One region of the Pseudoalteromonas sp. MEBiC 03607 genome, then DNA from elsewhere that is predicted to be linked to it. Evidence: predicted binding sites of a transcription regulator. Region 1 holds the regulator's gene; each other region holds the start of a gene.

The links. The regulator sigma-54, encoded in region 1, starts transcription at its own class of promoters, with help from an activator protein. The targets are predictions, from matches to a motif close to GTTGGCACGNNNNTNGNNT.
Region 2: a site for sigma-54 is predicted at 2,174-2,192, ahead of E5N72_RS15120 (BON domain-containing protein). Genes of this name have one in related genera too.
Region 3: a site for sigma-54 is predicted at 1,234-1,252, ahead of E5N72_RS00440 (LiaF domain-containing protein). Genes of this name have one in related genera too.
Region 4: a site for sigma-54 is predicted at 2,028-2,046, ahead of E5N72_RS10470 (LruC domain-containing protein). Genes of this name have one in related genera too.

Annotation. Positions count from the first base shown of each region.
Region 1 is NZ_SRRY01000001.1:1,008,704-1,012,497, forward strand. Features, by position in the region: gene E5N72_RS04585 (HPr family phosphocarrier protein) at 1-195, opposite strand, end outside; gene rapZ (RNase adapter RapZ) at 207-1,052, opposite strand; gene ptsN (PTS IIA-like nitrogen regulatory protein PtsN) at 1,053-1,505, opposite strand; gene hpf (ribosome hibernation promoting factor) at 1,509-1,796, opposite strand; gene E5N72_RS04605 (RNA polymerase factor sigma-54) at 1,823-3,319, opposite strand; gene lptB (LPS export ABC transporter ATP-binding protein) at 3,437-3,794, opposite strand, start outside.
Region 2 is NZ_SRRY01000001.1:3,323,846-3,327,639, reverse strand. Features, by position in the region: gene radA (DNA repair protein RadA) at 1-797, shown strand, start outside; gene E5N72_RS15125 (hypothetical protein) at 848-1,780, shown strand; gene E5N72_RS15120 (BON domain-containing protein) at 1,800-2,138, opposite strand; gene srmB (ATP-dependent RNA helicase SrmB) at 2,335-3,567, opposite strand; gene E5N72_RS15110 (methyltransferase) at 3,644-3,794, shown strand, end outside.
Region 3 is NZ_SRRY01000001.1:107,246-111,039, forward strand. Features, by position in the region: gene E5N72_RS00430 (YqaE/Pmp3 family membrane protein) at 188-346, opposite strand; gene E5N72_RS00435 (BON domain-containing protein) at 404-973, opposite strand; gene E5N72_RS00440 (LiaF domain-containing protein) at 1,303-1,959, shown strand; gene E5N72_RS00445 (VOC family protein) at 2,332-2,748, opposite strand; gene pmbA (metalloprotease PmbA) at 2,878-3,794, opposite strand, start outside.
Region 4 is NZ_SRRY01000001.1:2,273,427-2,277,220, forward strand. Features, by position in the region: gene E5N72_RS10465 (ATP-binding protein) at 1-1,855, opposite strand, end outside; gene E5N72_RS10470 (LruC domain-containing protein) at 2,080-3,794, shown strand, end outside.

The sequences.
Region 1 (3,794 bases):
TACCACACGCACTTCTTTACCTTGGCTACTTTCAAGTAACATTAAGGCTAAAACACTATCACCTTCAGCTTCTTTATCGTCTTGATAAAGCATAATTTTAGCATCAAATTGCAAAGCAAGTTGTGCTAAAACAGTGGCTGCTCGTGCGTGCAAGCCAAGCTTATTTTGAATTAAAAACGTGTCTTCTGCGTGCATCTGGCATCCAATTAAATATCTTGCTCGCGATGGCGGATTTTTACGTTCGCATGCGTTTTTGAAAAGCTATCACCAATGGTCTGCGCTAAATATACCGAGCGATGTTGCCCGCCAGTACAGCCAATTGCGATAGTAAGATAGCTTCGATTGTTACGCTCAAGGTGAGGTAACCATGTTTGCACAAATGTTTGAATTTGCCATGTAAATTTTTGCACTATGCTATGACTTGCAAGGTAATCTTTTACTGGTTGATCTAAGCCTGTGAGTGGCTTTAGGTCTGGCTCCCAGTGTGGATTTGGTAAAAAACGTGCATCAAATACGTAATCGGCTTCTTTAGGAATACCATGTTTAAAGCCAAACGACATAAAGGTGATAATCAGCTTTTTATCTTTTTTACCTAAGATCTTTTCACGAATTGATTCAGCTAACTGATGAACACTCAGGTCGGTGGTATCAATCATAAAATCAGCGCGCGTGATCAGTACATCCAGTAATACTCTTTCTTGCTTAATTGCTAAATCGAGTGGCAGCGAGTCAATCGATAGAGGATGTAAGCGTCGCGTTTCAGAAAAGCGTTTGATCAGAGTTTGGTCATCACTGTCTAAATAGAACAGTGTTGGGTTTGCGAAACCTGGCAGGTATTCAAGAATATCATTAAACTCTTGCTGCTCTTTCGGTAAGTTACGCACATCTATGCTGACTGCTATTTTGTCATAGTTGTCTGAAACGCTACGAACAAGCGAAGGTAATAAGTTGACTGGGATATTATCAACACAGTAGTAACCCAAGTCTTCAAGTACACGTAAAGCGACCGATTTACCTGAGCCTGAGCGACCGCTGATGATAATTAATTCCATTTATGCCTCTGCTGATATGACCTGAAACAGTTCGTGGTCTGTTTTGGCGCTACGTAACTGTTTACAAAACTCTTTATCTTTTAGTCTATCAGCAATTGTCGATAAGGTCTTTAGGTGAAGTTGGCTGTCTCCATCTGGTACGATGAGTGCAACGAAAATATCCACAGGTCGGTTATCAATTGCGTCAAAATTGATTGGGGATTCACTCACTATGACAAATGCCTGTGGTTGCTCTGCACCACTCATGCGGCCATGTGGAATAGCAATGCCACGACCAATACCTGTGCTGCCTAATTTTTCTCTATTGAGTAAGGCATCAAGGACGTCTTGTTGAGATAAATGAGGAAGCTGCTGGTGAGCCAGCTCGCTGATATATTCAAGGATTCTTTTTTTGCTATTAAAAAGGACCGCAGCTTTGCTGCAGTCCTGGTTAGTAAGTGAACTAAGTTTCATAATTTAGTGTCGAGCTAATTTCTCTTTGTGTTTAATGACTTGACGATCTAGTTTATCGATTAGCGAGTCAATGGCTGCATACATATCTTGGTGTGCAGTTGAGGCAAAGAGCTCGCCTCCATTTACATGTAAAGTTGCTTCTGCTTTTTGGCTTAATTTTTCTACATCTAGAATGACATGTACATTATTAATGTGGTCAAAATGCCTTTCTAGTTTTGCAAACTTGCTGTTTACATAGTCTCTTAATGAATCAGTGATTTCTACATGACGACCAGTTAAATTTAGTTGCATAAGCATTTTCCTTCTATGTAAAACGTCTAAATCAAACTCTTACGCTGATTAGACGGAGGTATCGCTAGAGACTCTCGATATTTTGCAATTGTGCGTCTAGCTACTTTAATTCCTTGCTCAGCCAATATATCTGCAATTTTACTATCACTCAATGGTTTAGCTGAGTTTTCTGCAGCGATAAGCTTTTTGATCAAAGCGCGAATTGCTGTTGATGAACACTCACCACCGTTTTCTGTGCTGACATGGCTTGAGAAGAAATATTTCAACTCAAAAATCCCGCGAGGGGTGTGCATGTATTTTTGTGTTGTAACACGTGAAATTGTCGATTCATGCATTTCGACCATTTCTGCGACATCGTTCAGCACCATTGGTTTCATGGCTTCTGGGCCATGTTCAAAAAATGCTTGTTGTTGCTGTACGATACAGTTGGTTACTTTTAAAAGTGTATCGTTACGGCTCTCTAAGCTTTTAATAAACCATTTAGCTTCTTGTAAATGAGAGCGAATAAACTGGCTATCGCTGCTCGATTTTACTGAGCGTGACATAGCTGCATATTGGCTATTCACTCTAATTTTTGGCATACAATCTGGGTTTAGTTCAACGACCCAACGACCTTTAACTTTTTTAACCGATACATCGGGTATAACGTACTCAGACTCTTCGCGAACTATGCTGTCTGCTGGCTTAGGGTTTAAGCTGTGGATCAGCGTCATTACTTCTTTTAGTTCGCTTTCTTTAAGCTTAGTCTTTTTCATCAAAGTGCGATAGTCGCGACTTGCTAATAATTCAATATGCTCAGATAAAACCATTTTAGTTTCAGCTAAATACGGCGTACTGGCATCGAATTGGCGAAGCTGGATACATAAGCACTCTTGTAAGCTACGGGCACCAATCCCTACTGGATCAAACAACTGTATTCTCTTTAAGACCGCTTCGACTTCATCTAGTTCGATTTCTTCTTCATCATTATTTTGATTAAAACTTTCGACTATGTCTTCGCAGCTAACAGTTAAAATACCTGAGTCATCAATTGCCTCTACGATGGCGACAGCGATCGCTTCATCGGTTGGGCTAAATGGTGTGAGTTGTAATTGCCACATAAGGTATTCATGGAGGGTTTCAGTCGATGCACCTTGATAAATTGACTCATCTTCAGGCATTGGACCTGATGATGTTGATGGGGCAGCACTCATGTACTCATCCCATGTCACATCCATGGCTAAATCGTCACTAACGGTGTCTTTGTTAAGGGCATCGCTGCTTTCTTGTTCGTACTCACTCGGCGCTTCTTCGGCCGATGCACTTAGCTGAGTATCATCAGATTCAGCTTTTTGCTCGTTCTTACCAATGTTTTCATCGTTGTAATCTGCTTCTTCCACTTCAAGCAGAGGGTTACTATCAAGTGCTTCTTGAATTTCTTGCTGGAGATCCAATGTACTAAGCTGCAGCAAGCGAATTGCTTGTTGCAGTTGTGGAGTCATTGTAAGTTGCTGGCCCATGCGCAGCTGTAATGATTGCCTCATGTATCCCTAACAATCCTTTTATGTGTTATCGACACCTGTGCAGTCACAGGTAAATTTATATCGATTTATTGTCATTGTTATTTAGTTTAGCAGATGCGCTAGATGGTGGCTTATTGGTTATAGCCTGAATTGCTCACCTAGATACACATCGCGTACGGTTTGGTCAGCTAAAACATGCTCAGGTGTTCCTGATGCAATTAGCTCCCCATGAGAAACAATGTAGGCTTTTTCACAAACATCAAGGGTTTCTCTAACATTATGGTCAGTGATTAATACACCAATACCACGATTTTTTAAGTGTTCAATAATTTTCTTTATATCTAACACTGAAATAGGATCAACACCAGCAAAAGGCTCATCTAACAAGATAAATTTAGGGTTTGCGGCTAATGCCCGAGCAATTTCTACGCGACGACGCTCGCCCCCAGATAAGGCCATACCTTGACTATCACGAATGTGCTGAATACTAAATTCA
Region 2 (3,794 bases), 2.3 Mb from region 1:
CACAAGTGAAAAGTGCGGCTCAGGCGCTCACGCAATATTGTAAGCAAAATGATGTGACCATGTTTATTATCGCTCACGTAAACAAAAATAACGAAATTGCTGGGCCACAAACCTTAGTACACATTGTTGATGCGTTATTACACATTGACACCAATGATGGGCAAGTAAGGACATTACGTGCCAATAAAAACCGTTTTGGCGATATCGACACTGTGGGCATTTTTAGAATGTGTGAGCGAGGTATGCTGAGCGTTGATAATCCGAGCGAAATCTTCCTATCAGGCTCAACGACTGAGTCGCCGGGCTCTGCGATTACTTGTATTCGTAAAGGCAATCGTAACTTACTACTCGAAATTCAATGTCTAACCACAGAAACCGAAGCTGAATTCCCTCAACGAGTGTGTGTTGGTTTAAACATGAATCGTATCAAGATGCTCACGGGGATTTTACGAAAACACACTAAAACAAAAATCTTCCATGATACGTTTTTTAATATAGTTGGTGGTTTAAAAATTGATGAGTCAGAAACCTGCATTGATTTAGCGTTAGTTACAGCACTTTTAAGTAGTTTGAATGAGTTTGTGGTGCCACGGACTACTTGTATTATGGGCGAGTTGAGTTTAAATGGTGATGTAAGACCAATAGACAGTGGCGTACCTCGAGTTAAAGAAGCGGCGCAACATGGCTTTACTGAAATCTTTATTCCTTATCGTAATTACCATAAATCAATGGAAGGCTTAGGCGCAAAAATTACCCCAGTGAAAACTGTGCATGAATTACTGTCGTTAATTAACTAAACACAATTTGATACACTGATAAAAAATTTACACCAATTAAAGGAAATAAAATGAAGAAGTTAATTATTGCGGCGGTTGTTGCTGCGGCAGTCGGTGGCGTAGCTTACGCAAACTATGCTGTGACACAGGAAGTGAAAACAGTGGTTGATCAGCAGCTGAGTGCTTTATCAACACAAAGTGGTGTAGATATTACTTATAGCGATATTTCAGCGAGTGTTTTTGATAGCAGCATGGAGCTTTCGGGTATCAAAGTACAAAGCCTTGATAGCAATGAAGCTATTGCAACCATAGATACGATTGAAGTATCAGGTTATGAGCAAGACAGCATTCCACCTCATACTGGGTTTGTGATGACAAACTTTCGATTCAGTGATGATTTCCTCGCTCAGTTACCGCAAAACGCCAACAACAAATTAGCGTCTACAAGCTATAACGTTAAGTCTTCGCTAGATTACAATAAAGACTCTGGTGATAGTGCGTTTGCAGTTAACGTGACTGCAAATGAAGTGGCCGATGTTCACTTTAATTTAGGGTTGGCGAAATCAACTCCTTTAATGGAAGCGTCATTGGCTATCAGCAAGATGCAAAACTCAACACAAAATGGCCAGCTCACATTAGAGCAGCAACTGCAGCAGCAATCAAAAATGATGGCGGCCATGAGCCAGTTAGAGCCACGAAGTATTTCACTGTCAGTTGCAGATGAAGGTGAGTTAAAAGCGGTTGTAGAGAGCTTCTTGCAAGCGCAAGGTATGACTCATGAACAGTTCCAGCAGGTTGTTGCTATGCAGTTACAACAAGCGCCGGTTAGCACTGACTTAGAGACTGCTATTACTAATTTTGCTCAAGGCTTATCATCATTCTCGGTTTCGGCAAACTTGCCAGAAGGTCAGTCTATGATGCAAATCAATCAGCAAATTATGGCGCTAATGGGACAACCTGAAGAACTTGCCAAATTTATTAACCTTCAAGCAAGCGGTAAATAAGGCTAAGGTGCAGACAACCTTAAAGTGTTGTTCCGTCTTGTGAGCTTACTTTAAGGTTGTTTTTAACTTTTCGGATGCCTCGGTTATGCTCCAAAAACTTTTGTGCTAAAGCACGTTGAAATCCTGTCTTGGTAGAGCCGATAAGCTCAACCGTATCACCCTCTACAATCACCTGTAGATTAGAAATAGTAAAGTTAGGGTTGCTGGTAAGTTTCTGCAAAGCATATTGTTGCAATCTAGGTTGTGCTGATGTGCTTGATGTTAAAACACTGGTATTTGCACTCACCTTTGTCGCACAAGCTAGTAAAAATAAACAACTTAATGAGATCAGTACTACGGTTAATTTAAAGCGGTTCATACGATTCCCTCGCGAAGACTCTGTTGCAGAACCAGTTACAATTATCATTCCAATTTTAAGTTTATGATTATAAAGTGATTTTATGCTTGATAGGTTAAAAGGTATGAACTAATTACACAGTAATTAGTAAAAAAGTACATGCAGCTGAGAGCAAAATGCCGAGACGAGCTCGGCATTTTCAAGTAAAGATATTAAGCTATTTTTTCTTTTTTACTTTTGCTTTGGCTTTTTTCTTAGCCTTGATCTTTGCAGGATCTTTTTTCTTTTTAGATGGGATCTTTGCTTCTTTGTGTTGAGGCTCAATACCTTTAATTACGCGACGTTTAAGCTTTTGCTCAATGTAGCGTTCAACCTTGCCCAGAATAGCCACATCGTGAGCTTCAATAAATGAAATCGCAATCCCTTTTTTGCCAGCGCGGCCAGTACGGCCAATGCGGTGTACATAGATATCTGCAGTACGCGGCATATCAAAGTTAATAACATGACTAATATCGGCGACATCAATGCCACGTGCAGCAACATCGGTTGCCACTAAGATATTATTGCGACCAGAGTGAAAGTTCTCCATCGCTTTCATGCGTTTGTCTTGTGGCATTTCACCACGTAGCCATGCAACGCGTAACCCTTCGTTGTTAAGCTCACCAATCAAGGTTTCTAAGCGTTCACGGGTTTTAACAAACACGATTGCTTTATGTATGTCTTCACCGTTTAGGATCTCAACCAACATTTTTAGTTTATGGTTATAGTCATCAGCTAGATGAACCCACTGATGAATTTTAGCTTTCTCTTTTCGGGTTGACTCTGCTTCAAGTAATGCAGGGTCATTTAAAATTCGTTCTGCAAATAACTCAACGCTGTCGCCTTCAAGTGTTGCTGAGAATAAGAAACATTGGCGACGATTACGTGCTTCGTCACAAATTCGCAGCATTTCTTTACGAAAACCCATGTCTAGCATGCGATCAGCTTCATCAAGAATAAGCAGTTCAACATTCTCAGCATGGAAATTCTCAGTTTCGAGGTATTCCATTAAGCGCCCTGGCGTGGCAATTAAAATGTCGTTATTACTCTCGAAAATTTCTTTATGTGTCCCGTAGTTAATACCGCCGGTTACTACACCAATTTTGAGGTGTGTTTGCGCAGCAAGTAATTCACATTGTTCATGAATTTGATAAGCCAATTCACGAGTCGGTGTCATGATCAGCACGCGAGCAAAGCCAGGATCGCGACGAGGGAAATCAAGCAAGTATTGAATTGCAGGGATCAAAAAAGCGGCTGTTTTACCAGTACCAGTTGGCGCAGATGCTAAAATATCGCGGCCTCTTAGCGCTTCAGGGATCGCTTGTTGTTGAATACTGGTTGGTGTATCAAAACCCATTTTATTAATGGCATTTAACAGCTTGTTATCGATATCAAATTCAGAAAATTGCATAGAGTGACGTAAATAGAGGACAATTAGGCCTAATTATACGCGTTAACGCGGCTGTGGTGAATGAAAAGGTGAAAAAATGTCAGGCTTTGTGTTTAAACAATTTTCGGTGGAGCAAACTCGTGCTGCAATGAAGGTGTCAACGGATGGCATTTTGTTAGGCGCATGGGCCACTCTTACTAACGCCACACGTATATTAGACATAGGGACTGGAACAGGGCTGCTGGCCT
Region 3 (3,794 bases), 900 kb from region 1:
CTCCGTTCACTTTATCCATAAAGCGTTGCCATTGTGCGCTACTCCATAACGCTTTGTTACTTCCTTGCTGTCCTTTTTGCTGTGCTACATTGTCCATACTGTAAACTCCTTGCGGTTTATCGTCCTTTACTCCTACAGCTGCTCCTTGCTGTGTTCCCTGACTCATCCTTGCTGATTAATGAGGTAATTATCGCTTAGCGATGATATACACAGCATGAATCAAACCTGGAATGTACCCTAATAAGGTTAAAAGAATATTAATCCAGAACTGCGCACCTAAACCTACCTGTAAAAATACGCCAAGAGGTGGAATTAAAACCGATAAAATAATACGTATTAAATCCATGACTCACTCCTTGAAATCTATTAGCCCAGCCAAAGCTGGGCTAATTTAGGCTTGCTGTTATTCAGCAACAATCGTTAATTCATCGATTACTTTGCGAACGTCTTCAGCGTTTTCAGCGATACTGATTGCTAATTGCTTTTCAGCATCAGACTCAACGGTACCTTTAAGTGTTACTACACCGTTATCGGTATCAACATCGATGTCTGTACCACCTACTTCTGAGTTAAATAAATAACGTGTTGTGATTACAGTACTGATTTTCGCATCTGTTAAATCGCTTTCAGTTGAATCAGCTTTATCTGCTTTCATTTTCTTAGCCTTCATGTTTTTAACAACCGTTAGTTTGTTATCAACAGAGCTAACGCCATCTAGGCTAAGAACAAGCTCTTCAGCAAGCTCTTTATCTAATTCACTATCAACTTTACCTGTAAGTACAACCTTGCCATTCGTTACATCAGTGTTGATGTCAAAGTTGTTAAGGTTTGTGTTCATAAGAAGCACAGTTTCTGCCTTACCATCAATCCAAGCATCTTTACTTTCATTTTCCCAACTGCTTGCCTGAGCTGACATACTTGCTGTTGCACCAATTACTAAAGCGGCAATCATAGATTTGTTAAAAGTGTTCATAATCTTCTCCTTTTGATTTAAGACACTTTTACTAATGCGACTATGATGCCAACTATTTATTTGTTTAATTTCAATACCTTAAACCCTCATTCAGCGACTATTTATATTCAATTCGGTAAAGATTTACAGGCTGCTCGGTAAGAAGTTCACTATGTTGCAAAAATAACCATTTAGTTGCTGATTTTATTAATCTGTGGTTAATTTAACTAAGTAACGTTGACACTACAAAACACAACATATTGATTTATAATAAAATAAAATTTGGCCTAAGCTTTGCTTTATTACAAATAACATAAAAATCACTTTGATAATCACAACAGGGAACTACCATGGCCGTTAAACTTGAAGATCGCCCAATCGATCAAGTAAGAGAAGAAGTAATTGATCAACTCATTTATAACTACAGTCATGCTGTTATTTCAGCTGAAGCATTTGAACGCCGTTTAGACCAAGCAATGGAAGCCACCAGCAACGAAGTACTCGTTGAACTTGTTGCTGACTTAGAGCTAAAAGCTGATATTGACTACAAATCGCAAAAGCATGCGCAATTTAAACCTCATTATGGCCACAGCAGCGATAACGAAAGTCTGCAGCTTCGTAGCATTTTGGGTTCAAATGAGCGCAGCGGCCAGTGGGTAGTGCCAAAAGAAATTCACCTTACAAACTGCTTAGGTTCAATTGAGCTCGATTTTAGCGAAGCGATTTTCCAGCACCAACATGTCACTATTTACGTGAACTGTATTTTAGGTAACGACGAAATCTATGTGCCAGAACATGTCAATGTGGTATCAAAGCTGTTCAGCGTTATTGGCAGTGTAGAGAACAGATCAGTCGCCTTAAATAAAGGCCAAGGCCCAACCATCACCATTGAAGGTAATGTATGGCTAGGCTCAGTCGAGATTTCAGTTAAACGTACCATGAAAGAAAAGTTCATCAGCTTTGCCAACAGTCTAAAAGCCAGTTGGAAAGAGATGAATAAGATGTAGTAAAAGTTGCGAGTTGCGATTATGTTAATGTAGGTCGTCATTTATGGCGACAAGATATTGCATACGTTTCACCAATGACGCGCTAAAGCACGACCTACTAGAATGCGCGCGAAATAAATTTCACGCCTACATCGAAGATCTAATCGCACAAAGAGGGTAAGAGGCGCTTCGCTTAAGAGAAAACTCAGTTCTCTTCCTCTATGCTCTCTGTGTCCTCTGTGGTTAGAAAAAGATCTTTAATTCACAAAGAGGACAAGAGGCGCTGCGCTTTAGAGAAAACAAAAAACACAATTATCACTTCCTCATTCTCTTCTCTTTGTGCATATATTTTTCTCGACCTTCTAGTGCTCGGCTAAAAGCTGACTGCTCTAGCTACAAGTCATTATTCCTTTCACTCGGTATATCACTGAAATACTCTACAAACTCAACTTCAAAACCTGCGGGATCGATAAAATATACATTTTTACGATACGGGTTTTCTGGACCCTGTTTATCTATTTCATAACCAGCGTCAACCAAGCGTTCAATTACGGCATTAATATCGTTTGTCACATAAGCAAAATGAGCAAGGCCCACTTGGTGCCCTGCTAAATCACGGTTTTCGTCTTCACCGTTATCGCTCAGTGCAAGATATTGGTAATCATCACCAAAGTGCAGCCATTTGCGCGGCTTGCCTGACCATGTGCTATCACCTTGGCTACGCACCCGCCAATGTGGGAATGCGGCTTTATAAAAGTGCAGCATGGCATCAACATTACTAACAACAAGGTTTACGTGCTCTAAATACATGGTAGTTTTCCTTTTTATTTTTAAACTGCCATCAAGATAAAACCTCAAGTTAAGTTCAGGTAAAGCACTTTTTCAAATAAAAAAGCCCCACAAACGTGAGGCTTTAAAAATTGAGTAGTTATTGATGAATCAGCTACCAGCAACCTGCATTTGTTCAATCAATACAGAGCCGGTTTGAATACCGCCACGGCGCTCGATATCGCCACCTAAACCGACTACCGCTTTAAACATATCTTTTAAGTTACCAGCAATTGTGATTTCACTGACTGGGTATTGGATTTCGCCATTCTCAACCCAGAAACCCGCCGCGCCACGTGAGTAATCACCCGTTACAGTGTTCACACCTTGACCCATAAGCTCGGTTACTAGTAAACCTGTGCCCATAGTTTTTAAGAGTGCTTTTAAGTCAGCATGAGTTTGCTCAACTAACCAGTTATGAATACCACCAGCATGACCCGTTGGTGTCATAGACAGTTTACGTGCAGCGTAGCTTGCTAATAGATATGTTTGAAGCTCACCACCTTGAATAATTTCACGGTCGATAGTTTTTAACCCTTCCGAGTCGAATGGTGAAGACGCTAAGCCTTTTAATAAATGTGGACGCTCAGAAATATTTACACAATCACTAAATACTTTTGTGCCTAAGCTATCAAGCAAAAAGCTCGATTTACGGTAAAGCGCGCCGCCACCAATCGCAGACACTAAATGACCGAATAGTGAGTTGGCAATATCTGCTCTGAAGATAACTGGCACTTTCATGGTACCTAGCTTTTGACTATTCAGCTTAGCCAATGTTTCTGTTGCCGCTTCGAGGCCTACTTTTGCAGCATCGTTTAAATCATCTTTATGTCGCGCTACGGTATAAGCAGAATCGCGCTGCATTTGCTCACCATCTTTACCAATCACCATGGTGCTAATGCTATGACGCGTGCGCGGGTAACCTGCAATCATGCCATGGCTGTTGCCATAAACACGCAAACCTTGGTGAGAAGAAAAACTCGCACCGTCTGAATTTACAATACGCTCATCGGCATTTAGTGCCGCCT
Region 4 (3,794 bases), 1.3 Mb from region 1:
TTGCAAATAACTGTGAAAGCCTTGTTGCATCGCACTCAAAGTTTAATTCATTAGCAACATTTTGTGAGAATCTCACTTCAAATTTATCAAGCTGGATTGCCATATCTGCGTGTAAGCTTTGGAAATACTCAGCTGCATTAATTGTTGTTACGTTGAGCTGAAAGCAGCTTTGCTCTAAAAGTGAAATTTTATTTAAATCAGTGACTAAAGTTGCCATATCGGTGATTTTTTGGTTGAGCTTTTCGTAGGTAAGCTCATTAAATTGAGTAAGACCAGCTTGCAGAGTTTCAAGGTGTAAGCGCAACCCGGTTAATGGACCACTTAGTTCGTGGGCAACTTGTGATAATAACTTACTACGTTGGCTGATTTGTTTATCTAGATAATTCCGGCGTTGTTCAATCAGTTGTTTTCTTTGTTTTACTCTTAATAATGCGATGCCCATTACAGCTAAAAGCAAGCTAAATAATAAAATGCTGTATAAGATTGTTTGACGCTGTGAGGCTATGGCTTGGCTTTTTTCATGGTCTTGCAGTTTTAAATTTTGAATGGCCAAATCTCGGTCGCGAATAGCAATTGAGTTTTGCAGCTCCGCTAAACGTTGATTGTAGTTGTTATGGGCAAAGTTTTTTTCAAGCTCCGTGATAGTGCGTTGATACGACAATGCTTGTTGATAATCAGCTTGCTGTTGTGCAACTGTAATTAGATGTTCAAGGGCAAGGATCTGCTTTTGCAGCCTATTTTTTTGATTACTTAATTGAAAGGCCTGCTGTGCATAATGTTTAGCTTGTTTAAGCTCAGTCGAGCCAATGTATAGTTTTGCTAATGTCAGTAACACATCAGTATATAAGTGATCGTCTTCTTTCAGTTCAGTGATTACTTGTTTTTCAATTGCTAATGCTTGATCAGCTTTATCAATTTCAAGCAAATTTATTGCAATATTATGCTTAGCCCAAGCGGTATTTCTTGTGCTGTTATAACTAGCAAATACTTGCTGAGCATCTTGTGCGTATTCAAGTGCTTTAGTGTAATTGTGTAGCCCATATTCGCATTGTGATAACTTAACTAAGCTATGTCCGATATCTGAAAGTGACCCCGTTTGTCTATCAAAACTAAGCGCTGTAATAAACTCGCTCTTTGCTTTTTCGTATTGGCCTAAATCTAAATAACTTTGAGCAATCGAATAGGTTATGCCTGCTTGTAATGAAATAGACGGTGACATCTGCTGAACTAGCTCACGGCGTTTTAGTTTATACTCCAGAGCAAGCGTTAACCTGTCTAACTGCTCAAGATTACGTGAGTAACCATGGTAGAGCATTTCTTTTTGCTTTAAGGTTAATTCGCGATTGTTGTCGTGAATATAAACCTCAAGCAAGTTCAAGGCGGCTTGATACTCACCAGCATTATGATAGGCACTGACAAGGCTCGCCACGGCGTCAATTTCATAATCGCTAAGTTGCAAACGCTGAAATAGCGCGACATTTTGTTGAGATAACGAAATTGCGGTTTCTAAGTCACTTTTTCTGTAGGCCAGTCGTGCTTTAGCAAGATACAACTCGCTGTATATAGGGGAGTCGTTTTTGTATTTTGGGCCTGCTTCAAGCTCATCTATTATTGTTTGCGCCTGCTGAAACTGCCCGAGCTGTATATGAACGTGAATTAATCTAACGTTAAAACTGATTCTTTCTGCAAGGCTTGCAGATTCTAAAAGTTGTTTATCGATACTTAATAAATACTCATATCGTTTTTGGTAATCACTGATTGCTCTGGCTTCGTCAATATGGTTTTGCAATGATGATGCAAAAGCACAGTTCATTGATAAGGCAAAATACAGAAAAGCAGCGGCTTTAAGTTTCATAGTAGGGTTTATTATTTTTTTAAATCCCAACTAGTCTAGCATGTCATACTTTTAAATGGGAATGATTTGCTTTTATAGCTAAAAGGAATTGCATTATGCAATTATTCTTCTCGCAACTTGCGAATAATATTGGCTAGATTTTTATAACGCATTGTTAAAAGACAATTTATTTTTTGGAATGGTTGCTGCTTAAAGTAATTACACACCCAAAGGAGAGTGTAATTATGAAAATTAACATACTCATTTACTTAACAGCGGCACTTGCTAACGGCTTGGTAAGTGCAGCACCATTTGAGCAGTGTCCAAGTAAAGCATTTTTAATTCAGGGTTCGCCCGCACAGATGTATGGTGTTGATTTAGTATCTGCGAAAACGACAGTGCTTGCAGCAGCAATGGATTTTGCAAGCGAAGCTAATAACGACAGTGTTAATGCGGTGGGGTTTAATTACCAAGACCAATATATGTATGGTTTTAGTAAGCAAGCCCCTAAAAGTGTGGTACGCATAAATAACCAATACATGTTAGAGCGTTTAAATGTAAGCGGCTTACCAGATACGAACTTTTATGTGGGTGATATTTTAGTTGATGAGCAGCAAAACAAGGCTGTGTATTACTTATATCATCCACGCTTTGGCCTTTACGCCATTAATTTAACAGCACAAAATGAACAATACCAAGCTGAATTAATTCCAGGCTCTGCTAACTGGAATCTCTCTATTTATGACTTTGCATTTCACCCGCACAGTACTCTTCTTTACGCTGTTGAATCAAACGGCGACTTATATGAGATCAACGTTGAAAATGGTGGCCCTGTTTTTATTACAAATCTCGATATTGCAGGTGATACAGGCGCCAATGGCGCAGCTTACTTTGATTTGCAAGGGCAGTTTTATTTTAGTAACAATCGAAGCGGTAAAGTCCATAGGGTTAATTTAAACATCAGCCCTGTGTCGGGTTATACACCAACTGCGTCTGTGTTTACGTTGGGCCCTACATCTAACCAAAATGATGGGGCACGTTGTGCTATAGCAGAGGTAAAAGTTACAGATAACTCGATAGATTTTGGTGATGCGCCTAGACCTTATCAAACAACGTTAGAAGATAGCGGTGCAAGACACTTGTTCGATCCTAATGAAGACCAATCTAACCTTGTTTATCTCGGCGCAAGTGTTGATGGAGAAAACTTAAACACTGCCAGTGATCTTCTCCAGTCATCAGTAGATAGCTCTGACGATGGGGTCAAGTTTGTGACTGATTTTGTTGCCGGCTCAACAAGCCAAATTATTGTCACATCACCAAATGATAATGGCTATTTATATGCTTGGTTTGATTGGGACCAAAATTACCAGTTTGATGCAGACGAAATCACAGTGAGTAAATATCGCCTTAATCAAGGGGATAACAGTGTTCTTGTTGATGTACCAAGTAATGCTGTTATGGGAGCAACATGGGCACGTTTTCGGGTCACAGACGGTAGCGAAGCAAATCCAATAACTGCAACAGGTGGGGTTACAGGCGGAGAAGTTGAAGACTATCCTATTAATACCTACGGTAGTCTTGCTTACCCAAGTGAGAATGGCTGGGTAACTCTGGCTTATGAAGACCAATGGCCCTTCGCTGGTGATTATGACTTTAATGATTTGGTTATGAATTACCGTACAAAGTTGATTGATAAAGATGGACAAGCGCTTGGTTATAAAATAGAAGGAGACCTTGTAGGAATAGGTGCTACTTTTCATAACGGGTTTGCAGTTCGCCTTTATCAATCTAGCCCCAGTGGTATAAACAAACGCATTTTACGCAGTCAAATAGACCAAGCATCAATCAGTTTAATCATTAATGGCGAACAGCAAACACATACGATCCTTGAAGAAGGAACAGAAGACGCAATTTTTATTGTGATGCCAGATACATGGGCTTATGCAAGTAAAGATTCTAG